One region of the Cupriavidus sp. IK-TO18 genome, then DNA from elsewhere that is predicted to be linked to it. Evidence: predicted binding sites of a transcription regulator. Region 1 holds the regulator's gene; the other holds the start of a gene.

Region 1 (12,132 bases):
GCGGTCAGAACGGTAAGACATTGAGGAAGAAGCGCTGCAGCCAGCCCATGTTCTGCGCTTCGTCGATCACGCCCTTGGCGGTGTACTCGATGCGCGCGTCGGCCACCTGCGTGGACAGCACGGCGTTGTCGCCGGTGACGGTGCGCGGGTTGACCACGCCCGAGAAGCGGATGAACTCGGCGCCCTGGTTGATCGCCATCTGTTTTTCGCCGGAGACCACCAGGTTGCCGTTCTGCAAGACTTCCAGCACGGTGACGGTGATAGTGCCGTTGAAGGTGTTGGCCGCGCTGGCGCCGCCGCTGGCCTTCATGTTGTTGCCGCCATTGATGTCGGCGTTCTGGCTGGCGCCGAACAGCCCGCCCAGTGCGCGCGGCACGGCATCGAACGTCAGCGTGGTGCTGCCGCTACGGCTGGTATTGGTGCCGGAGTTCTTGCTGGCGTTGACGTTCTCGGTGATGACGATGGTCAGGATGTCGCCCACGTTGCGCGGGCGGCGGTCCTCGAACAGCGGGTTGCCGGCATACGACGACTGGTAGATCGATCCGGAAGCCGGCCCGACCGGGCGCGGCTCGGCGCGCGCGGTGGTGGGCAGTTGCACCAGCGGCTCGCGCGGCACCAGCGCACAGCCGCTCGTGGCCAGCATTGCCACGCCGGCCAGGCAAACCAGCGCATGCGCGCCCAGGCGGGAAAGCAAGGTGGCCATGTCCACAACTCTCAACCCATCTGCGCCAGGCGCTGCAGCATCTGGTCTGAAGTCTGCACTGCCTTGCTGTTGATCTCGTACGCGCGCTGGGTCTGGATCATGCTGACCAGCTCTTCCACCACGTTGACGTTGGACGCTTCCACGTAGTTCTGCTGCAGCACGCCGGCGCCGTTCAGGCCCGGCACGGTGGTATTGGGCGCGCCCGAAGCATCGGTCTGCACATACAGGTTTTCGCCCATGCTTTCCAGGCCGGCCGGGTTCATGAAGGTGGCCAGCTGCAGCTGGCCGACCTGCACATTGGCGCTCGAGCCCGGCTGCGTCACCGACACCGTGCCGTCGCGCGCCACCGTCAGCGACAGCGTGTTGGCCGGGATGGTGATGGCGGGCTGGATCACGAAGCCGCTGGACGTCACCAGCTGGCCGTTCTGGTCCACCTGGAACGAGCCGTCGCGGGTGTAGGCAGTGGTGCCGTCGGGCAGCGCTACCTGGAAGAAGCCCTGGCCGATGATGGCCACGTCCTTGTTGTTGCCGGTCTGCTGCGGATTGCCCTGTGTGTGAATGCGCTCGGTCGCGACCGGGCGCACGCCGGTGCCCAGCTGCATGCCCGAGGGCAGCGTGGTCTGGTCCGACGACAGCGCGCCGGGCTGGCGGATGGTCTGGTACATCAGTTCCTCGAACACCGCGCGGCCGCGCTTGAAGCCGTTGGTCGACACGTTGGCCAGGTTGTTCGAGATCACGTCCATCTGCGTCTGCTGCGCATCGAGGCCGGTCTTGGCAATCCAGAGAGAGCGGATCATGGTGGTCCTTGCTGGGAGTCTTGTAGCTGGTAGCTGGAGCGAGGGGCGTGCAATCGGCGCGCCGCGCTCGGTTCTGTTTTGCCGCCGCGTCAGTTGGTCGACAGCAGCTGGTTGGCGCGCTGCTCGTTGCCGTCCGCGCCCTGGATCATCTTCATCTGCATCTCGAAGCGGCGCGCATTGGCGATCATCTCGACCATGGCTTCGGTCGGGTTGACGTTGCTGCCCTCGAGCGCGCCGGAAATCACGCGCACGGTGGGGTCGGCTTCCAGCGGCTGCGCGCCGGGGCGCAGGCGGAACAGGCCATCGTCGCCGCGCGCGATGGCGTCGTTGGGCGGGTTGACCACGCGCAGCTTGCCTACCTGGGCCAGGCCAGCCGATGCTTCGCCCGGGCCGCGCGCGGTGATGGTGCCATCCGTGCCGATGGTGACCTGCGAGCCCGGCGGCACCGCCAGCGGGCCGCCGTCGCCCATCACCGGCAGGCCGGACAGGGTCTGCACCTGGCCGTCCTGCGCGACCTGCAGCGCGCCGGCACGGGTATAGGCCTCGGAGCCATCAGGCGCCTGCACCACCAGCCAGCCGTTGCCCTGCAGCGCCACGTCGAGATTGCGGCCGGTGTAGGTCAACGGACCGGCGCGCATGTCGGCGCCGGGCGTCGAGGCCAGCGTGAAGGCGCGCGTGCCGGCCTCGGCACCGACCACGGGCACCGCGCGGTACAGGTTGACCTGCGCGCGGAACCCGGGCGTCGACACGTTGGCCAGATTGTTCGATACCGCCGCCTGCTGGTCGAGTATCTGCTTGGCGCCCGACAGGGCGGTATAGATCATACGGTCCATCGACTTGCCTCAGCTGGTTTGCTCTTCACGCGACGCGTCGTGCCTTACATGTTCACCAGCGACTGCATGACCTGGTTCTGCGTCTCGATGGTCTTGGCGTTGGCCTGGTAGTTGCGCTGGGCGATGATCAGGTTGACCAACTCGGCGGAGAGGTCGACGTTGGACGCTTCATTGGCGTTCGACATCAGCTGGCCGCGCGCGCCGCCCGGCGTGCCGATGACCGGCTGGCCGGAGGCGCCGGTGGCTGCCCACGTATTGCCGCCCTCGGCGCGCAGGCCTTCGGCGTTGCCGAAGCTGGCCAGCACCACGGTGCCGAGTTCCTGGGTCTGCTCGTTCGAGTAGCTGCCGCGGATGGTGCCGTCGGCTTCGATCGAGAAGCCGAGCAGGCTGCCCGAGGCATAGCCATTCTGTTGGGGCGGCTTGGCGTCGTGGTCGGAGCCAAATTGCGTCGTGCCGGCCAGGTCTACCTTCATCGACATGGCGCCGGCGCCGTTTGCCGCCGGCGAGGTCAATGCGAACGAGGCGGGGTTGGTGGAGACCAGTTTGCCGGCACTGTCGAACGCCAGCGTGACCGTCTGGCCGGCGGGGGTGGGCGGCGTCGTGGCGGCATCGCCGATTCCAAGCCGGTTGCCGGCCTCGTCGGTCACGTTCAGCACCCAATCGGTGCCGCCGGGCACCGTCGGCGCCCCTCCCATCTCCTTGCCGAAATAGGCAACCACCTGCCTGGCATTGCCGAGCGAGTCGTACACCGTCATGCTGGTGCTGTAGTTGTACATCGACGAGTCAGGCAGGTTGCCGGGCGTGCTGGCGAACGCGGTCGTCGGCACGGTGCTGCGCGAATCGAGGTTGTACTGCGCCGTGATGTCGGTGGTTTCCTGGGGCGGCATCTGCGCATTGGATACCACCAGCGGCTGCGGCGTGGCGCCGCCGCCGGCCGCGGCTGCCGGATAGCCGGTCAGCTGCAGGCCCTGCGCGTTGACGATGCGGCCGTCATCCGTGCGCAGGAACTGCCCATTGCGCGAGAAATGCACCGATCCATCCGTCCCGACCAGCCGGTAGAAGCCGCTGCCATTGGTGATGGCCACATCCAGCGATCGCCCGGAGGCCTCGATATTGCCCTGCTTGAACGACTGGACCACCGAGTTCACCGTGGTGCCCAGGCCGATCTTGCTGCCGGCGTAGACATCGGCGAACTGCGTGCTCGATTGCTTGTAGCCGACCGTGTTGGCATTGGCAATGTTGTTGCCGATTACATCCAGATTGGCTGCCGCGGCGTTGATGCCGCTTACCCCTTGACCGAAACCCATGGATATCTTCCTTTTGACTTGGCTGTCGTTGATGCCGGTGCGCGCAGCATGCGCCAGCGCCTGCGATTAGAGAATGCGCCGCACCTCGTCGACGTTCGCTGCCTGGCCGTCGGCCAGGTTGACCAGCACGCCGGACGCGTCACCGCTGATGCTCTGTACCTTGCCGTAGACCAGCGCCACCGGCTGCACCGAGGTGCCGTTGGCTGTGGCGTTGACGCGGAAGGTGTATTCGCCGTCCGCGACCGCGACACCGGCATCGTTCTTCCCGTCCCACGCCACGTCGTGCACGCCCGAGGTCTGGCCCTTCATGTCGATGGTGCGCACCACGTTGCCCTTGTCGTCGAGCACGTCGACCGTGACGGCGTCCGCCGTGGACGGCAGGTCGACGCCGAACCTGGAGGGCACACCGCCTTCGACCGACACCTGCTTGCCCGGCACCATCACCGTGCGGCCGATCAGCGCGGCGGAGTCCATCGCGCGGCTGGCGCTGACCTGGTTCAGCAGCTGCGACAGGGTCGCATTCATGGTCTGCATGCCGCTGACGGTGGAGATCTGCGCCAGCTGCGAGGTCAGCTGCGAGTTGTCCAGCGGCTTGAGCGGGTCCTGGTTGTTGAGCTGGGTCACCAGCATCTTCAGGAAGTTGTTCTGCAGGTCGGCGGCGCTGGCGCTGCTGTTCTTCAGAGCATCGTTGATGTTGGTGGTACTGCTGTTGCTGTTGACCGAAGAAGTGGTTGTCATGTCGCGCGGTTCCTCTTTCCTTAGCTCGTCGAGGGCCGTTACTGGCCGATCGTCAGCGTCTTGAGCATCATGTTCTTGGCGGAGTTGAGCACCTCGACATTGGCCTGGTACGAGCGCGAGGCCGAGATCATGTTGACCATCTCTTCCACCGGGTTGACGTTGGGCATGACCACGTAGCCCTGCGCGTTCGCCATCGGATGCGTGGGGTTGTGGACCATGCGCGGCGGCGAAGGGTCTTCGCTGATGCCGGCCACCTGTACCCCGCCGACGTCGCTCTGGCCGGGCGTGGGCGCCATGCCGAACACGACCTGCTTGGCACGGTAGGCCTGCCCGTCCGGGCTGACCACGCTGTCGGCGTTGGCCAGGTTGGACGCGGTCACGTTCATGCGCTGCGACTGCGCCGCCATGGCCGAGCCCGCGACGTCGAAGATGTTCATTGCCGGCATGCGCTCCCTCCTTGCTGCTGGATCTGTTGCTCGCTTATTGCTGGATCGCCGCCAGCATGGTCTTGATCTTCGAGTTCATCACCGTCAGGCCCGACTCGAAATGCACCGCGTTGTCGGCGAAGGCCACGCGCTCGGCATCCATTTCAACGGTGTTGCCGTCGACGCTGGACTGCAGCGGAATGCGGTAGGCCAGATCGAACGCCTCGCGGGTCGGCGCCTGCGCGGGCAGGTGGCGGACCTGGGTGGTCGACAGCGACATGCCTTCGTTGCGATGGCCGCGTTCCACGGACTGCGCCAGCGTGCTGGCGAAATCGAAGTCGCGGGCCTTGTAGCCCGGGGTATCGGCGTGCGCGATGTTGGAGGCAATCACCGATTGCCGCTGGTTGCGCAGGCTCAGCGCTTCCTGCTGGAAGCGTAGCGACGCGTCGAGTCTGTCGATCATGCTGGCATCTCCCTGGACGACCTTCTTCAGGGGTGCCATCTTAGGCGGGGGCCGGTGGCGCCAATCGGATGAATAAGGACGGGAAATCCTTGCATTTCGGCACGCCCTCGCGCGAGGCGCTGCCTACAATCGGAACCCGATGACTGATGTAGACGGGGCGCGCCGCCGGTCACGGGGCAGCGCGCCGGGCATGCCAGCGCAGGCCCCGCCGTCCTTGCCGGGAAGACCAGATGAACCCCAATCGCCGCTCCCTCCGACGCACCCTCGGCCGCTATTCCCGCCGCAACGGCCCGCGCAAGGCGCAGACCCTGCTGGCGGCAGGCCTGCTGTGCCTTGCCGGGGCCGCCGGCGCTGCGCCGGCGCAGGTCACTCCGGTCGCCATGCAGGCACCGGCGGCCGGCCAGCACGCGGCCGCTGCAAGCCCCTTCACCGAGGATCCCGCACGCGCTGCCGTGGAGCGCTTCCTGCTGCAGCAGACCGCCGGCCTGCCCGGCAAGGTCAGCGTGCAGGTGGCTCCGCCGTCGGGCGGCCGCGCGCCGGAGTGCGCATCGCCCGACCCATTTCTGCCCGCCGGCGCCTCGCCGTGGGGGCGGGTCTCGGTCGGCGTGCGCTGTGGCGGCGAGCGGCCGTGGGTGCGCTATATGCAGGCGCGCGTATCGGTGCTGACCGACTATTACGTCGCGTCGCGCGCCCTGGGTCCGGGCGAACCGGTCAGCCAGGCCGATATCGAAGTGCGCCAGGGCGACCTTGCCACCTTGCCGCGCGCGGTCATCACCGACCCGGCCCAGCTCGCCGGCGCCGTCGCCGCCAACCGCATCGCCGCCGGCTCGCCCATGCGCAGCGACCTGCTGCGCAAGGCCATCGCGGTGCGCCAGGGACAGACCGTCACGGTGTCGGTCGAGGGTGAGGCGTTCCAGATCTCCAGCGAGGGCAAGGTGCTGGCCGACGCCGCCACCGGCAATACCGTGCAGGTCCGCCTGCGCAACGGCCAGGTGGTCAACGGGTTGGTGCGCAGCGGTGATACCGTCGTGCTGCAATAAGCACTTCGAGTCTGCCGATCGTGGCTGGCAGCCGGATTCCGATGGCACCGCGGCATGCGAAAATGCCGCCGGTCCAGCCTTGCGGGCGATATGGGACGCACCCCTGGGGCACGTTCCCTAAAGATTTCCCCGCCACGGCCGTAATGCCATAGGAAACCAGCAAGGAACGCCCGTGAAGATCAACCATTCCACCTCGTCCCGGCCCGCCGACGCGCCCGCAGGCGACGCCGCCGCCCGGCCCCAGGCCGCACCGGCCAGCGCCGCCCCGCCGTCCTCCGGGCTGAGCGTCAGTCCGCTGGCCGCACAGGTGCGCGAGATCAGCAGCCGCCTGGCGCAGGAAACCGACGACGATATCGATACCGCCAAGGTCGAAGAAATCCGCCAGGCCATCGCCGAAGGCCGGATCAAGATCGACCCGGGCAAGATTGCCGATGGCCTGCTCGCCAGCTTGCGCGAGCTAGGCCAGGCCGACCCTCAATAGCCAAATCATGAGCCAAAGCCTGATCCAGTCCCTGCAGCGTGAAACCGAAGGTGTTGAAGCTTTCGGGCAACTTCTTGCGCAAGAGCGAGATGCCATCAAGCGCGGGGATTTCACTGCGCTCAGCGAGTTGCTGACGCGCAAGGTGGAAGTGGGTCAGGGGCTGTCGCGGCAGGTCCGGGCGCGGGAAGCGCAGATGCAGGCGCTGGGCCTGCGTGCTGGCGCGGACGGGCAATTGCTTGGCCGGCTCGATGCCGGCGTGGCGGAGGCCTGGCGCAAGCTGATCTTTGCTGCGCGGGTGACGCGGGATGGCAATGCGCTGAATGGCGCGGTCATCAAGGCACATCTCGATTTCACGCAGCAGGCGATTCAGGCGCTGCGGCAGCATAGTGGCGGGGATGCCGGGTTGTATGGGAAGGATGGGAAGGCGGCGACCGGGGTTGGGGGGGTGAGCCTGGCGGCAGGCTGATTTGGGTTTTGCGTTGCGGACCGGCATCGGCTTTTTGTTGCGTGCCTTGCGGATAGGTCCCCATCTGGTGGCCAGCCAGGCACCTAGAACAGATGCCTACCGAAAGCCCACAACCACCTCATTACTCCGCCCCTGCAAAACCGGCACCAGACTCCCCTGCCCCGGCACCCGAAACGCAAACACAAACCCCTTGGTAGCATCATCGCCGGAGAACGCGGACGTTAGCCCCTCGGCCTGGGGCAACATCACACACCGCTGCGCATTGCACAAATATGCCTGCAACTCGGCCGGCGGCGTCTGCGCAAAGCTGTAACGCCACCGCACCGTCGTAATCACCCCTTCAGCCTGCGGCAACACCCCCACAGGCTGAATCGGCGCCGACACCGCCCGCTGCCCCCGCCCATGCAACGCCGGCCCATTGACCGACCCGGTCCACGCATGCCGTGTCCCACCTTCGATCGCCGCCCAGGCACAAGCCGACGCAGCGAGCAGCACGACGCCGGCGCCGCGGGCAAGCAGGCCACCAACACCCATCACAACAACCCACGCAACTGGTTCCGCAACCGCGTAATCGCCTGCCCCCGGATCTGGCACACGCGCGACTCGGTCACATCCAGCACCGCCCCGATCTCCCGCAGGTTCAGCTCCTGGTCATAGCACAGCGACAGCACCAGCTTCTCGCGCTCGGGCAGCCGGTCGATGGCGCGGATCAGCGCTTGGCGCATGCCGCTTTCCATCAGCACCGTCAGCGGATTGCCGTCGTCGCTGCCGCCAAGATGGCGGTCGAGGAAATCCTCTTCCCCGGAGCGCTCGAAATCCTCGTAATGCAGCAGCTGGCAGCCATAGACCTCGTTGAGCAGGACCTGGTATTCGCCCAGCGGCATCTCCATCGCCTCGGCCACCTCGGAATCGAGCGGCGTGCGTCCGAGCTTCTGCTCGAGCGAGCGCTGGGTGCGTTCGATGCGCCGCGTGAACTGGCGCAGGCTGCGCGACTGCCAGTCGTTAGCGCGCACCTCGTCGAGCATGGCGCCGCGGATGCGCTGGCTGGCGTAGGTCTCGAAGCGCGCGCCGTGGGTGTCTTCATAGCGCTTGGCGGCGTCGAGCAGGCCGATCATGCCGGCCTGGATCAGGTCGTCGATCTGCACGCTGGCAGGCAGCTTGGCGGCCAGCTGCAAGGCGATGCGACGCACCAGCTGTGCGTGCGCCTTGACCACATCGGCCTGGTCGAGCTTTCCCTGGATCGTATACATGGTGCAATTCTCGTGAATGCTGGATTGCTGGACGGGCACGCCACGCGGCGCGCCGGCTGGCTCAGGGTCTGGTTCGTTGGTAAGGCATGGCTCGGGTGGCGCTCACGCCGGCACCGGCGTCGCGGCAGGGGCCGGCGCCTCGGCGCGCAGCGGCCAGCCGCCGATGCTGCCGGCGGTGCGTCGCAGCGCGCTGGTCGCGGGTGCTGCCGGGAAGGCCTCGACCACGCAGCGGCCAAGCTGCACGCCGCGCGCCACCAGCGGGTCGGCCGGCAGCCAGCCGGCGCGCAGCACTTCCACGCCGAGGTACTGGCTGGCGGTACGCGCCAGGTTGCGCAGGATCGCCTGCACGGCGGCTTCGGTGGCGGCCATGTTGACCACCAGGTAGAAGCGGCGCCAGGCATACAGGTGATGCAGGCGCTTGATGCAGGCATAGGCGGCGGTGATCGACGCCAGCTCCGGGCGCATCACGATCACCACGTTGTGCGCGCCGCCGGCAAAGGGCGACAGCGCGCCGTCGGCATCGGCGGTGGCATCGACCAGCACGCTGCGAAAGGCCGACAGCGCCGCGGCGGGCACGTCGAGCCCCGCGCGTTGGCGGCCGGCCGGCAGCACCGATACCGCGCCGCCGGTGCCGACGCCCGCCGCGGCTTCCAGCGGCAGGCGTCCTTCCTGCACGTCGGCGAGCGTGCCGGCCGGGGTCGCGCCGGCGAGCCTGGTCGCGCGCGCCGTGGCCGGGTCTTCGTCGAGCAGCAGTACGCGCTCGCCCTGCATCGCAAGCGCGTGCGAAAGGCCCAGCGCCACCGTGGTGGCGCCGGCACCGCGTTCGCTGGCGACCACGGCGATGCGGCGCGTGGTGCGCGGCGCCAGCATGCGCCGCAGGCTTTCCGCCTGGTCCATGGCGAGCGTGCTCACTGCAGGGCTCCCATGACATCGGCCGCTTCCGCGACAGCGGGTGCCGCCGCGGCGCGGCCGGAGTAATTCTCCAGCACGTCGAGCAGCGCCAGCATGCGGCCCATGCCTTCATTGAGCACGGTGCCCGGCACCGCCGTGCCGGCTCGCACGGTGCGCCCGGCCAGGCGTGCCAGGAACGCCGGCGCGGTCGCGGTTGGCGCGTGTTCGAGGCACAGCACCGACAGGCCAAGCTGCAGCGCCGCGAGCGCGGCACTGGCGGCGTGGCCGGCTTCGGCATCCTGCGCGAAGTGGTCGATGGCATGGCGCAGCGTGCGCAGGCGCGTTTCGGCCGTATCCGACCATGGCGCCCAGTGCGCCACCTGTGCTGCATCCGGCGCCAGCGCCGGGTCGCACAGCAGATAACGGGTATCGAGCAGCTCGCCGCTGGCGCGGTCGACCAGGCGCACCACCACCAGGCAGGCATCGATGCCGCCTTCGGGAGCGCCCTTGCCACGCGCGGGGCTGTCGGGCACGCGCACGTCGGCGGTGGCCAGCCAGCGCACCGCGTCGCGCTCGCGCACGATGGCGTCGCCGATGGCGTGGAAGGTCAGCGTATCGGCGAGTGCATCGAGCTTCCAGGCGGCGCCTGCGCCCACCACGCGCACGGTCTTGCGCGCGCCCGCGATCCAGCGTTCGCCGGCCTGCTGCCAGCGCGCCAGCGTGGCGGCGGACGGCATCGCGTCGACCACGTTGACCACCCTGCGCGCAGCGCTCATGGCGGCGCGCAGGTTGGCGGCCTCGGCGTCGGCCTCGCCCAGCGGCTGGCCGGCGCGGCCAGCGGCGGTGACGGTGGCGGCCAGCGGCGTGCCGTCGCGGTCGCCCAGCCACAGCGTGTGCTGCAGCGGCTGCGGCGTGCGGCGGCCGGGCACGCTGACCGGCAGCGTGGCCGCCAGCGCCAGCACGTACTGGTCGCAGGCACGGTTGACGTCGCGGCAGACCGCTTCGCGCACCTGCTGCGCCATCGCGCGCAGCGCGGTATCGCCCGCGGTGCGCTGCTGCCACAGCGAGCGCGCCAGGTCGAAGCCCAGGCCCGCGCCGTTGAGTTCCGCGACACACTGGCCCAGCGCATCGGCGCTGTCGGTGAGCGAGCGCAGCACGTCTTCGGCGCCGCCCTTCCCGCCCTTCCCGGACTGATCGTCCGCTGCCGCGTGGCGGCGGCGCGCGACGTCGGCATCGTTAAAGACCGAGCCGCGGCGCGGTGTCAGGAAAGCGCGTTCGACCAGCGCGGCGCTGCTGGCCAGCTCCAGGTGCTCGGGCACGCGCTGGCCGGTCGAGGCGTAGAACACCGGCAGCCGATGGCGGATCACCACATCGAGCACCGAGCCCAGGTGGGTAGCTTCATCCAGCTTGCTGATGATGCAGCCGTCGATGCCGCCATCGTCGGGCGCGGCGTCGTGTCGGTAGGCATGCACGACTTCATTGAGCGTGTCGCCGTGGCTGGCGCCGTTGAGCAGCAGCACGCGCTGCACCGGCGCGGGCACGCCGGCGAGCATGGCGATCTGCTCCGACAGGCTGCGGTCGCGCTGGCTCATGCCGACGGTGTCGATGATGACCAGGTGCTTGTCCTTCATTGCCGCCAGCGCGAAGCGCAGGTCGGCGGCGTCCTTCACCGCATGCACCGGCACGCCGAGGATGTCGCCATAGATGCGCAGCTGTTCATGCGCGCCGATACGGAAGCTGTCGGTGGTCAGCAACGCCAGCTTGTCGGCGCCGTGGCGCAGCACGAACCGCGCCGCCAGCTTGGCGGTGGTGGTGGTCTTGCCCACGCCGGTGGGCCCGATCAGCGCCAGCACGCCGCCCTGTGCGAACAGCTGGTCTTCGTCGCCCAGCACCGGCACCTTGCTGGCCAGCTCCTTGCGGATCCAGGTCATCGCGGCCGGACGGTCGTAGCCCAGCGGCAGGCGTGCCAGCAGCGTGCGCGCCAGCTGGCCGGAGAAGCCGGCCCCCACCATCCATTCGAACAGCGATTCGCGCAGCGGGTCGCTGGCGGCAACGCCGTGGCCCGCCGCGGTGGGCGCATTGCCGATGCCGGCAAGCTGGCGCTCCAGCATCGCGCGCATCGACTGCAGCTCGCCGCGCAGGTCGCCAATGGCTGCAGGCTCCGCCGCCGGCGCGGGCGGCACATAGGCCTGCGCGCTGGCCGATACGCTGCCCAGGTCGGCATCGCGCATCGCGACGATCTCGACACCGCCCTCTACGGTACGGTTGGACAGCACCACGGCATCGGGGCCCATGGCTTCGCGCACCTGGCGCATGGCTTCACGGCCGTTGGCGGCGACAAATTTAGCTACGCTCATCGTTGGCTCTGTCGGGTGATCGCTCACGCGCCGATCATGGCGGTGATGCGGATATTGCGGTTGTCAGGCACTTCGGCATGCGACAGCACCCGCAGCTGCGGCAGCGTGCGGCGCAGGAAGCGCGCCATCAGCGGGCGCAGCTGCGACGGCACCAGCAGCACCGGGTCCAGCCCCATCTGCTCCTGGCGCGTGACCGCGCCCTGGGTCTGCTGCAGCAGCGCATCGGCCAGGCCTGGCTCGATGCCGCCGCCGTTGGTCAGCGCCTGCGACAGCACCCGCTCGAGGCCGGCGTCGAGGCCGATCACCTGCAGGTCGGCGTTGTTGGGGAACAGCTGCTGCGTGATGGCGCGGCCCATGGCCACGCGCACCATCGCGGTCAGT
Region 2 (12,132 bases), on a different contig from region 1:
ACGTCGGCACCGGCTTCGACACGCGCACGCTCGGCGAACTGCGCGCGCAGCTCGACGCGCTGCGCGCCGATACGTCGCCGTTCGCGACCGTGCCGGCGGGCGTGAAGGGACACTGGGTGCGGCCGAAGCTGGTGGCCGAGGTGTCGTTCGGCAGCTGGACCCGCGAAGGCCGCGTGCGCCATGCCGTGTTCCACGGGCTGCGCACCGACAAGCCCGCCGGCGCGGTGTCGGTCGAGATGCCGGCGGCACCGGCCGGCAAGGGGACCAAGGCCGCAGCGAAAGCAGCAAAGACGGCGGCAAAGACGGCGCCAGAGAAGGCCCCCGCAAAGCGCGCAGCCAGGACTGCATCGAAGACAGCCGAGAAGGCTCCGGCAAAAACCGCGGAAAGAACCGGCTCCCACGGCAAGCAGCCTGCCGCGCTGGGTGGCAAGGTCAGGATCAGCCATGCCGAACGCGTGATCGACACCGCCTCCGGCCTGACCAAGGGCGACCTGGTGCGCTACTACGAGCAGGCCGCGCCGCTGATGCTGCCGCACCTGCGCGGCCGCCCGATCGCGATGGTGCGCGCCCCTGCCGGCGTGGGCGGCGAACAGTTCTTCCAGCGCCATGGCGACACGCTGCGCGTCGATGGCATCAACATCCTGGACCCGTCGCTGTGGCCGGGGCATCCCGCGCTGCTGGAGATCGTGTCGGCCGAGGCGCTGGTCTCGGCGGCCCAGCTTAACGTGGTCGAGTTCCACACCTGGAATGCCAGCAAGCGCAGCCTCGACCGGCCCAATCGCATCATCTTCGACCTGGACCCCGGCGAAGGCGTGCCCTGGGACCAGATGCAGGAGGCCGCCGCGCTGATGAAGGCACTGCTCGACGAGCTTGGCCTGGCCAGCTTCCTGAAGACCAGCGGCGGCAAAGGCCTGCACGTGGTGGTGCCGGTCGCGCCGCGCGCCGGCTGGGACGAGGTCAAGGACTTCGCGCAAGACGTAGTGCGCCATGTCGCCGCCACCATCCCGCAGCGCTTCGTCGCCAAGAGCGGTGCGCGCAATCGCGTAGGGAAGATTTTCATTGATTACCTGCGCAATGGTGTCGGCGCGACCACCGTCGCGGCGTTCTCGGCACGCGCGCGGCCAGGGCTGGGCGTATCGATCCCGGTCTCATGGGAAGAGCTCGGGACGCTGGAGAGCGCGGCGCAATGGACCGTCGCCAACGTGGGCCCGCGGCTGGAGGCCTTGCAGGCCGACGATCCGTGGGCCGGCTATGCCGGCGTGCGGCAGGCCATCACCCGTGCCGCGGCGCGGCTGGGGCGGGCCGGCTGAACCACCTCGCCGCACACCTGCGGCACATTTCTTGCCCCGCTTTCCATAAGGACAAACGGCGGGACAAACGGCGGGACACCCGGCGTGAGCCCAGGCCGCAACCTACGGAGAGAGCGCAATGACCCACCTCAGCATTCCCGGTACGATCCGCGCCGTCGGCGGCGGCAGCGCTGGCTCCGGCACCCGCGCGCCGCACAACCGGCGCGCGCTGCGCCGTCTGCTGATTTCATGCGCGATGCTGTCGTTCGCCGCCGCGCCGGTGCAGGCGCGCTTGCCGGCACCCACGCCCGAGCAGCAGCAGGCGGCCGAAGCCAAGAAGGCCAAGGAAGCGGAAACGGCCAAGCAGCAGGCCGAAGCCCTGACTCGCGTGCAGGACAAGCTGGCAGCGCGTTTTGGCAAGGGCGCTGCCGCAGGGGGCGCCACCGAGCCCGGCAAGATCCCGCAAAAGGCGGCCGAAGCCCCTGGCTCGACCGGCCCGCACGGCGGCACCTCGCCAAGTGCCGAAGCGCATAGCGGCGAGGCCGCGCGCCGCTAAAGGCACGTCGCGTCCTGCCGCCGGCGCATGGCCCCGGCATGCCTCTTGCCACTGCGAAGCGGAACGGCCTCGTCGAGGGCCCGTGGATAAGCCGCCACAAAGGGGGAACGCAATGGATCACTTCTGCACGCATGTAGTTATTACAACCGGCATGCCGCCCAGCCTTGCAGGATTTGCACACGAGGACACGGAGCCGGCACGCTTTTACCTGCTCCGAAACCGGCCGCACCGGCCGCGCGCCTGCGCGCCGGTGGTCGCCTGCGGACGCGCGCGAAAGCGCGCGTCAGCGTGACGCCATGCGCCCGCAAGCCAACCGCGCTCCGTTGATCCTCAACGTCGAGGACCGCGAGGGACCGCGCTACGTCAAGAGCCGCATCCTGCATCGCGGCGAGTTTTCCGTGATCGAGGCGGCCACCGGCCAGTCGGCGCTGGCGCTGGTGCGCCAGCATGCGCCGGCGCTGGTGCTGCTGTCGTCGCGCCTGCCCGATATCAGTGGGCTGGAGGTGTGCCGGCTGATCAAGGACGACCCGGAGATCGCCCGCACCCTGGTGCTGCTGACCTCGCCCGGCGTGGCCCAGGCGCGCCAGCGGGTCGAGGCGCTGAACTGCGGCGCCGACGGCTACCTGGTCGAGCCTGCCGAGCCCGAGGAAGTCCTGTCGAGCATCCAGGCGCTGCTGCGGCTGCGCGGGGCGGAAGATGCCTACCACCGCACCACGCAGGCCCTGCACGACAACGAGGACCTGTTCCGCCAGCTGGCGGAGTCGCTGGCCGACGTGGTCTGGATCCTTGATCCCGCCGCCCGGCGCCTGCTGTTCGTCAGCCCTTCGTTCGAGGCGCTGTGGGGCCATTCGGCCGCAGAGGTGATGGAGAACCCGCGCCGCTGCCTGGACCGCCTGGTCCCGGCCGACCGACCACGCGTCGAGGCCGCTCTCGCCAGCATGCTGTCCGACGGCCGCATGGATATCGAATTCCAGATGACGCGGCCCGACGGCCAGCTGCGCGAGATCCGCGCGCGCGCCTTCCCCGTGCACGGCGCCGGTCAGGCGGCCGCGCGCGCCGATGCCGGCCATGCCGGCGATGGCGGCGATGCCTGCGATACCGGCCATGCCCGGCCGCTGCGCATTGCCGGCATCTGCCAGGACGTGACGCTGCAGAACCGCGCCGGACGCACGCTGCGCGACGAGGAGCGGCGCAAGGACCAGTTCCTGGCCATGCTCGCCCACGAGTTGCGCAACCCGCTCGCGCCGCTGCGCAGCGCTGCCGACATGCTGCAGCAGCTGTCGCCTTCGCGCGAGGACATGTTCCGCGCGCGCGACATCATCGGCCGCCAGCTGCACCACCTGACCCGGCTGGTCGACGAGCTGCTCGATATCTCGCGCTTCAACCAGGGCCGCATCACGCTGCGCCAGGACCTGGTAGAGCTGCGCGCCGCGCTCAGTACCGCGGTCGAAGCGGTGCGGCCGGAGATCGACGTCTACGGCCACACGCTGCGCCTGTCGCTGCCCGAGCAGCCGCTGCCGGTGCGCGGCGACCTGGTGCGGCTGACGCAGATCTTCAGCAACCTGCTGCACAATGCCGCCGCCTACACGCCCGCGGGCGGCCAGATCACGGTCGACGCCACGCTCGACGAGAATGCGGCCAGCGGTTCCGCCGGCGGCCATGTCACGGTGCGCGTGCGCGACAACGGCACCGGACTGTCCGAGGCGCTGCAGCGGCTGTTGTTCGACCCGCTGGCCCCGCACGATCCCGCCGATGGCAACGCCGGCAAAGGCAGCAGCATCGACAGCAGCGTCGGCAACCGCAACATCAACGACGGCACGGCGCCGGCCAACGCCTTCCCGCACGACGGGCCCGGCATCGGCCTGACGCTGGTGCAGAAGCTGGTCTTGCTGCATGGCGGCACGATCCGCGCCGACAGCCCCGGCCCTGGCCAGGGCAGCACCTTCAGCGTCACGCTGCCGGTCGAGCCGTGGCACAAGTGGCACCCCGGCACCGGCAAGTCCGCGGCGCACAGCGGCGTGTCGCGGCGGATCATGGTGGTGGACGACAACGCCGACGCCCTCGAAGCCATGACCATGACGCTCCAGACCATGGGCCACACCGTGGTGACGGCGCCGGACGGGCCCACGGCTGTCGCGCTCGCCACCGCCGCGCGCCCGGAAGTGGTGCTGCTGGATCTCGGCATGCCGGCCATGGACGGCTTCGAGACCGCGCGCCGGCTGCGCGCGCTGCCCGAGATGCGCGGCGCCACGCTGGTCGCATTGACCGGCTTCGGCCAGCCCGAGGACCGCCGGCGCGCGATGGAAGCGGGCTTCGACCAGCACCTGGTAAAGCCGGCCGACCTGGACGCGCTGACGCACCTGCTCGATACGCTCAAGGACCGCGTTTAGCCAACGGCCATGCCGGTCCGCCATCAACCCTGACAAGGAGCCTACGTGCATACCACGCCCGACCCCGACATTCCCCCGCGAGAGCCGGAAGTCCCGCCGCCCGAGCCGCCGCCGGGGCCTCCCGAACCCGTCTCCGACCCGCCACCGGGCGACCAGCCGCCACCGCCGCCGCAACGCGCGCGCGATCAATGCGATAAAGGAGCCGTCAAGTGTCCCGCATCATCTGGAAAGGCGCCATTACCTTTGGCCTCGTCAATATCCCGGTCGTCCTGCGGCCAGCGTCGCGCAGCCAGACACTCGACCTCGACCTGCTAGACGTGCGCGACATGGCCCCGGTGGGCTACCAGCGCATCAACAAGAGCACCGGCAAGCCGGTCGACAAGGAGCACATCGTCAAGGGCTACCAGTACGCCAAGGACGAGTACGTGCTGCTGAACGACGAGGATTTCCGCCAGGCCAATGTCGAAGCCACGCAGACGGTCGACATCGTCAGCTTTGTCGAGGCGCAGAGCATTCCGCCCTATTTCTTCGACACCCCCTACTACCTCGAGCCGGACAAGCGCGGCGACCGCGGCTACGCGCTGCTGCATGCGACGATGCGGCGCACCGGCCGCGCCGCGCTGGCGCTTGTGGTGCTGCGCAATCGCCAGCACCTGGCGGCAGTGCTGGTCCACGACAACGCGCTGGTACTCAACACCATGCGCTTCGCCGACGAAGTGCTGCCGATCTCGGAGCTGCGCCTGCCGAAGGCGTCGAGCACCAAGGGCAGCGGCGCCCATGCGCGCGAGATCGAGATGGCAACCAAGCTGGTCGAGGACATGACCGAAGACTGGAAGCCAGAACAGTATCGCGACACCTATCGCGACGACATGATGGCGCGCATCGACGCCAAGATCGAATCCGGCAAGACGCACCAGCTGACCCAGCCCACCGAGGACGAAGAAGCGCCACGGCGCAGCGCCAAGGTCATCGACATGGTGGCGCTGCTGCGCAAGAGCCTGGGCGAGCGCGGCAAGGGCGACGACGGCAAGGGCCGGCGCCGCGCGAAGCCGGCGGAGGAATCGCAAGCGGCGAAGGAAGCCGAAGCCGATGACGACCGCGCCCGCGCAAGCCGCAGCCGCCGCAAGACGCCCGCGCGCCATGCAGCGGCGACGAAATCACCCGCAAAGCGGACGACGGCCAAGCGCACGACCGCGGCCAAGCATGCGCCGGCCCAGTCGCACACCAAGTCGCATGCCAAGTCTCATGCCACGGCTCGCAAGAGCACGGGCACGACACGCCGCAAAGCCGCCTAGCTGGAATCCGGAAAACCGGAGATGGTGCGTTGTGTTTCGCACATCGGCGGACGGCGGGCACTGGCGTGCCCGGCATTGCGCTTCAGCGGTCAGCGCGAAGTGACCTTGAGGTTATCGTTCACCGACGTCACGCCTTCGACACTGCGGATCGTGTCCAGTGCCAGGTTATGCTGTTGCTGGCTTGGCACTGTGCCGCCCACTTCAACCGTGCCATTCTTCGTCTTCACGTGGATGCCGGTCGACTTGAGATCCTTGGCGGTCAGCAGCTTGGTCTTGATCTTGGTGGTGATGGCGCCATCCTCGACCGCCTGCTTGGCCTTGTCGGCGCTCATGTCGGCGCTCGCGCCACGATCCGGGTCGGCCCGGCCCGGCATGCCTGGCGCGGAGTTGACCGGTGCCGCCGGCGCGTTGTCGGCCGCGATGAATATCAGGCCACTTTTGTCCAGCGCCTGCGCGGCGCCGGCAGCCGCCGCCAACGCTGCGGCCACGCAAGCCAGCCTGATGCCGCGCGCGGAAAATCGGGTAATTCGCATGGCTGTGTCTCCTGTACAGGTTCCCAGCGCCTCCGCCGCGTTCGCTGCCTGGCACGCGGGACTGCTGGCACGTTGTCAGTCCGCAAAGTCCATACCAAGTGTTCTCCCAACGCCACGCGGGAGCCGCGGCGACAGGGGTGTGTAAATCGGTCCACCTGTTGTAAAAGCGGGCAGCCGCGCCGGGTGCAGCATGCGGCGCCGCCCGCCACGGCAAGCCCGCTGCCGGCATGCTTCCGCTTGGCATGGCGATTGCAAAACCGGGAATGCGGCAGTCCGCCGCGTCAAGGAGACTAGCAATGGGACAGCAGCAACAGCCGGGTCAATCGCAGTCGGGCCAAAAGCAAGATCAAAAGCAACAAGAACAGCAATCTGGCCAACGCGGCAGCCAGCAATCAGGCGGCATGGGACAACAACAGGGCGGCGGTCAAATGGGTAATCAAGATCGTGGCCAAGGCCAACAGCAACAGCAGGATCGCGGCAGCTCGCAACCGGGCCAGCAGAGCGGTCAACGCAGTGGTCAGCAAGGCGGTCAGGGCGGCCAACAGGGCGGTCAAGGCGGCCAGGGCGGACAACGCCAACAGTAACCTCAGCAGTCAGGCTTGCCGCTGACATAGAGGCAGCTATCCGGGTATGTGCGGCAGCAACATGCGGTGCGGCCGCAGGGGCATACGCCGGAACTTGATCGGCCGGGTCTCCCGAACGGGAGATCCGGCCCTTTTTGCTGAGGTTGCCGCTCTCCTTTCCAAATTGCCGCGGCACCCCGTCGCACGCGTCCGCGGCTTACCGTGTATGCTGGCCGTGACGTCTTCTTGCTTGCCACACGGTCTTGTCCAGCCACACCGATCCCGCCCATTCCGCTGATTCCGCGGTCTCCCGCGACGCCCGGCGCGAACGCAGCGCGCCTGGACCGGTGGCCAGGGTGCGTGCGCACGCCGGCGCGCAGGTACGCGCGCTGACGCGCAGCAATTCCGGCCTCACGCTCGACTATGACAACCCGCCCGGCGACCCCGGGCTGTTCGGCCCCGACGCGGTCTGCTGGCGCGTGCACGCAGACTTCCCGGCAATGCTGGCCGGCGGCGTCAGCGCGCTGCTGCTGCAGACGCTGCATCCGCTGGCGCTGGCCGGCGTGTGGGACCACTCCAGCTTTCGCACCGACATGCAGGGCCGGCTCGGCCGCACCGCCCAGTTTATTGCCGGCACCACTTACGGCAGCCGCGACGATGCCATGGCGCTGATCGGGCGCGTACGGCGCATCCATGCCGGCGTCACCGGCGTGGCGCCGGACGGACGGCCTTATGCGGCGACCGATCCGGCGCTGCTGACATGGGTGCATGTGGCCGAGGTGTCGAGCTTCATGGCGGGCTACCTGCGCTATGTCGGGCCGCTGGGCGAAGCCGAGCAGGACCGCTATTACGACGAGGTCGCGCGCGTTGCGCTGCTGCTCGGCGCAGCCGACGTGCCGCGCTCGCGCGCGGCGGTGGCGGCCTACCTGGAAGCGATGCGGCCCCAGCTGCAGGCCAGCGAGCGCACCCGTGAAGTGGTGCGGCTGGTGCGCAGGATGCCGGTGGCCAACCCGCTGCTGCAACCGGCGGTGCGGATCATGGCCGATGCCGGCATTGCCTTGCTGCCGCCGTGGGCGCGGCAGCAGCTCGACCTCGACGGACCGTCGCTGCGGCGCTCGGCCACGCGGGCCGGCATGCGCGTGCTTGCGCCGGCGCTGCGCTGGGCACTGGGCGCGGGGCTGGCCGCACGGGCACGGCGGCGCGTGGCGCGCGGCGGCAATGTGGGCGGGGCCGCGGGCTAGGACATCCCGGCGCGGCCTTCGGAATATTCACTCCGCAGCCGCTGCCGCGCTGCCGACGCTGCCGCGCAGCACTGTCTCCGGCAGCCGCGCCACCAGCAGCGGCGCCACCAGCGCGCCGGCCATCCGCAGCGGCTTGTCGCGCCCGCTCCACGACATCAGCCGGTCCGCCGCAAACGCGCCGAACGGGATCGCCAGCATCAGCCCGAAGATCACCTGCATGACCGGCACCGGCGGCACGGGAGCGCCGGTGTTGCGCTGGCTGGCGGACTTGGAAGCAGTGCCGCCCGAGGAAGCGGAAGGCCCAACGGGCGGCCGCTTGCAAGGGCGGCGGGGAGGAGGCGGTCATGTGCACCTGCGGACGGCAGGATCGCGGAAAGCCGCGCATCGAGGCGGCGCGGTGACCGGTCCTGCTCTTGTTGCGGAGTCAAGGAGAGCGGCTATGGTAGGCGCTTCCCGCCGCCGGTGCTTGCCGTGCCCCGGCGCGCTAGGGCATATGGCAGCGGTGGCGCGCTATCGGCGGTCAGCGCACAATTCTTGAAGGGAAATGAGAATTAGAGGCAAAAACACCCGCAGTTCGGTGAATTGCCTGTCCGGAAGGTGGCTTTTAATCACGCTGGACATCCCGAACGGTCGGTTTATTCCCGGCCACAGCGCCACAGAGCGCGACTCAAACGACGTAGGCACCAAAAAAAGAAGCCCACGCGCGGGGTGCTCGTAGGCTTTCCAGGACTGCAAGAGCTTGAAACCAAGCTCTCGCCAAGAATATAAGCTCGCTTACATCAGGTGTAAATCCCGTTTCTATCAGGGGAATCCCTGTTATGGGGCAATTGGCGCACTTTTAGCAATTTGGGTCCTGATATTACTTCAGGACGAATTTTGACTTTCCTTCAGTTTTTCACTGCGTGCCCGACCGCGTCAGGGCTGGTGGACACGGCAGGCGAAGATCATTGTGCAGTCGCACAAAACCGGTACAATACCACGGCTCCGAGCGCAACAAATTTTGTAGAGCTAACACTCTAGGCCTGGCGAAGCACTCTGCCCGTCGACGCTTGTAAAACTTTGTTACTCTCGGCACTGAAGTACTCCCCCTCTCTTCTGGCAGCGCCCCTCGCCGGCATGTGCCCGACACCCCGCGGCCCACACAAGAGGCCCGCAGGCGTCGCGGCGCCGACGTCCCGACCCGAGGCCGGTTCCGAGAGCGGACCTTTCCCCTGCCGCCCTGGCCGCGCCGCCCACCCGGTCGCCGGCCAACGGACCGTCATCAGCCGCCAGAACCCTTGCGGGCTCTTCCGGAGTCGTTGTGAAGAAGAAGGAAATCCGGCCCAAGCGCTCCACCCGAAAGGAACTGCAGTACCAGCACCTCGCCGCCCAGTCGGCCAACCGCGCGCCGGTGGTCGTCTATTTGTCCAACGGCACGCGCCTGCAGGGGATCGTGCTGGCGACGGACAACTATATGGTGCTGCTCGGCCGGCGGCTGGACGATCCGCAGCCCACCATTGTCTACAAGCAGGCGATTTGTTTGGTGACACCGCTGGACACGCCGGTGGTCGGTATCGATCCGGCGATTGCGGCGGAATTCGTGCCTATCTATATACCGCGGACGCGCAAGCGGCGCTGAAGCAGCCATCGCAACACCACACTCCTGCGGCCTTTTGGCAGGCCGACGCACGCCCGGGCGCCCCCCGGCGCCCCCCCCAAACTACTTGCAGAGATCACTCTAAACCTTTGCCTGGGGCGGTCGATAACCCTTGCAACGGAGGCACTCTACGCCCTGCAAAGCAGGCAGCCAACGTTACGGCTAGCAGCCGGAATGCCAAAAAACTTTGCAAATAGGAGTCGTAAATGGCGCAAGTCATTAACACCAATTCGTTGTCTCTGATGACTCAGAACAACATGAACGCTTCGCAATCGTCGCTGAACACGGCGATCCAGCGCCTGTCGTCGGGCCTGCGCATCAACAGCGCCAAGGACGATGCAGCTGGTCAGGCGATTGCGAACCGGTTCACTGCGAACATCAAGGGCCTGACCCAGGCACAGCGCAACGCCAACGACGGCATCTCGCTGGCGCAAACGACCGAAGGCGCGCTGACCGAAGTCAACAACAACCTGCAGCGTATCCGCGAACTGAGCGTGCAGGCCGCCAACGGCTCGAACTCGGCTTCGGACCTGAAGTCGATCCAGGACGAAATCTCGCAGCGCCTGTCGGAAATCGACCGGACTTCGCAACAGACCGACTTCAACGGCGTGAAGGTGCTGTCCTCCAGCGCCAAGCCCCTTACCATCCAAGTTGGCGCTAACGACGGCGAGACGATCACCATCGATTTGGCCGAAATCAGTTCGAAAACTCTGGGGATGCAAGGCTTCAACGTAGCCGGTCCGGCCGCCACCGCTACTTTCGCCTTCGATGGCGCAACCGGCTCGGCAGCTGGCGATGCTCCCACGGCCGCTCAGCTGCAAGCCCTCTACGGCTCGACTACTGCCGTTACGACCACTACTGTCGCAGAAGCGAACACGGACGACTTGTCGTCCAAGCTCGGCTTGGCAGCTGGCGGCGCAGTCTTCACCGGCAACGCCGTGGCGGATAAGAACGGTAATCTGTATGCCGAGGTTGCGATCACTCCTAACGGCGCCGGCGAAACCACCTCGCTGATCAACCAAGGCTTCACCGGCGCAGTCGACGGCACTGCAATGTACCGCTATATCGCCTTGGATCCGCAATCGGCCGATACCACGACGACTGCAGGCACGGCCGCCTTCACCGTTGACACGTCGAAAGTTTCAGTTGCTAGCCTGCAGACCGGTACGACCGCGAGCCCGCTGGAGGCGATCGACGCGGCGCTGAAGAAGGTCGACGATCTGCGCAGTTCCCTTGGTGCCGTGCAAAACCGCTTTGACTCGGTGATCGCCAATCTGGGCACTGCAGTAACCAACCTGTCGGCCTCGCGCTCGCGTATTCAAGACGCTGACTACGCCACGGAAGTGTCCAACATGACCCGTGCGCAGATTCTGCAGCAAGCAGGTACCTCTGTGCTGGCGCAAGCCAACCAGACCACGCAAGGCGTGCTCTCGCTGCTGCGTTGATCGCATCCGCGCAAGGCATCAAAGGCTGGGCCGCGAGGCCCAGCCTTTTTTCCCGATCAGCTGGAGCGCTTCGCTGGCAGACCGCTGCGAGCCAAGCGTTTCAACCTAACCCCGAATTCTCCCGCCGTGTAAGGAACAGATCATGCCGCCATTCTTGATCTTGAACCCTGGCAAAGTCGGCCTGCCGCCCGAAATGCTCTCCACCAATGACACTGCGGCGCAGCGCACCCCGAAACCAACCGTAGCACCCCAAGCGCTAAGCGAGGCGGCAAGGATGAGCAACGATAGCGCCGACTCCGCGGAAGCACTGGCAGCGCTCGGCGAACTTGCCGACGTGTTGGAGACCACCTCGATCGGCCTGCGTTTCGAGATCGATGAAGACACGAACCGCATCATCACCAAGGTGATCGACAAGGAAACAGGTGACCTGATCCGCCAGATGCCCACCGAAGAGGTGCTGCGCATCGCCCGGGCCATGAACAAGTTGCAGGGGTTGCTCGTCACCCAGAAGGCCTGAGGCACGGAATACCCCACCATCGCCGCGGAAACGAACAAAGTTGAAGAAAGGCACGACACGCATGGCAACGATCTCCTCCATCGGCATCGGCTCCAACCTGGACCTGAGCTCCCTGCTGGACCAGCTCAAGACGGCTGAGCAAGCGCCGCTCACCGCCATCAACAACCAGGCCAGGAGTTACCAGACCAAGCTGTCAGCCTTCAGCCAGCTGCAAAGCGTGCTGTCGGCATACCAGGCCGCGGCCAAGAAGCTGTCCAACGCCGATACATTCGGCGCGGTCAAGGCCACCGTCGGCTCCACCGACGTGATGTCGGTGACCACCGCAGCCAATGCCGTACCGGGCAACTACAGCATCACCGTCAACACGCTGGCCACCGCCCAGTCGCTCGTGAGCAGCAATGTCGCCGACCAGAAGGCCGCTATCGGCGGGGGCGAGATCACCTTCGACTTTGGCGAAGCGCTGGCCACCGGTGGCGCCGCCACCAGCACCAAGAAGGTCACGATCCCGGCCAACGCATCGCTGGAAGGCGTGCGCGACGCCATCAACAAGGCTGGCATCGGCGTGACCGCGAGCATCGTCAACGATGGCAGCGCCACGCCTTACCGCCTGGTGCTGACTTCCGACAAGACCGGCACGCAAGCCACGATGCGCGTGTCGTCGGGCGAT

The links. Region 1 encodes FliA, which starts transcription of late flagellar genes. Its sites were predicted from a motif close to CTAAAGTTTNNNNNNNNNNNGCCGNTA; they were not measured.
Region 2: IPF36_RS21945 (FliC/FljB family flagellin) is a predicted target of FliA. The motif match lies at 9,585-9,611, and genes of this name have one in related genera.

What each region holds. Positions count from the first base shown of each region.
Region 1 is NZ_JADGMP010000012.1:294,000-306,131, forward strand. Features, by position in the region: gene IPF36_RS11360 (flagellar basal body P-ring protein FlgI) at 1-21, opposite strand, end outside; gene flgH (flagellar basal body L-ring protein FlgH) at 5-703, opposite strand; gene flgG (flagellar basal-body rod protein FlgG) at 715-1,500, opposite strand; gene flgF (flagellar basal-body rod protein FlgF) at 1,590-2,333, opposite strand; gene flgE (flagellar hook protein FlgE) at 2,378-3,640, opposite strand; gene flgD (flagellar hook assembly protein FlgD) at 3,707-4,378, opposite strand; gene flgC (flagellar basal body rod protein FlgC) at 4,417-4,824, opposite strand; gene flgB (flagellar basal body rod protein FlgB) at 4,859-5,266, opposite strand; gene flgA (flagellar basal body P-ring formation chaperone FlgA) at 5,497-6,306, shown strand; gene flgM (flagellar biosynthesis anti-sigma factor FlgM) at 6,479-6,787, shown strand; gene IPF36_RS11410 (flagellar protein FlgN) at 6,795-7,253, shown strand; gene IPF36_RS11415 (flagellar protein FlhE) at 7,350-7,787, opposite strand; gene IPF36_RS11420 (RNA polymerase sigma factor FliA) at 7,787-8,503, opposite strand; gene IPF36_RS11425 (flagellar synthesis regulator MotR) at 8,606-9,400, opposite strand; gene flhF (flagellar biosynthesis protein FlhF) at 9,412-11,751, opposite strand; gene flhA (flagellar biosynthesis protein FlhA) at 11,775-12,132, opposite strand, start outside.
Region 2 is NZ_JADGMP010000029.1:305,664-317,795, forward strand. Features, by position in the region: gene ligD (DNA ligase D) at 1-1,310, shown strand, start outside; gene IPF36_RS21905 (hypothetical protein) at 1,429-1,845, shown strand; gene IPF36_RS21910 (response regulator) at 2,142-4,235, shown strand; gene IPF36_RS21915 (Ku protein) at 4,445-5,530, shown strand; gene IPF36_RS21920 (BON domain-containing protein) at 5,620-6,063, opposite strand; gene IPF36_RS21925 (hypothetical protein) at 6,360-6,647, shown strand; gene IPF36_RS21930 (oxygenase MpaB family protein) at 6,974-7,867, shown strand; gene IPF36_RS21935 (hypothetical protein) at 7,895-8,086, opposite strand; gene IPF36_RS21940 (RNA chaperone Hfq) at 9,168-9,485, shown strand; gene IPF36_RS21945 (FliC/FljB family flagellin) at 9,710-10,948, shown strand; gene IPF36_RS21950 (flagellar protein FlaG) at 11,091-11,465, shown strand; gene fliD (flagellar filament capping protein FliD) at 11,527-12,132, shown strand, end outside.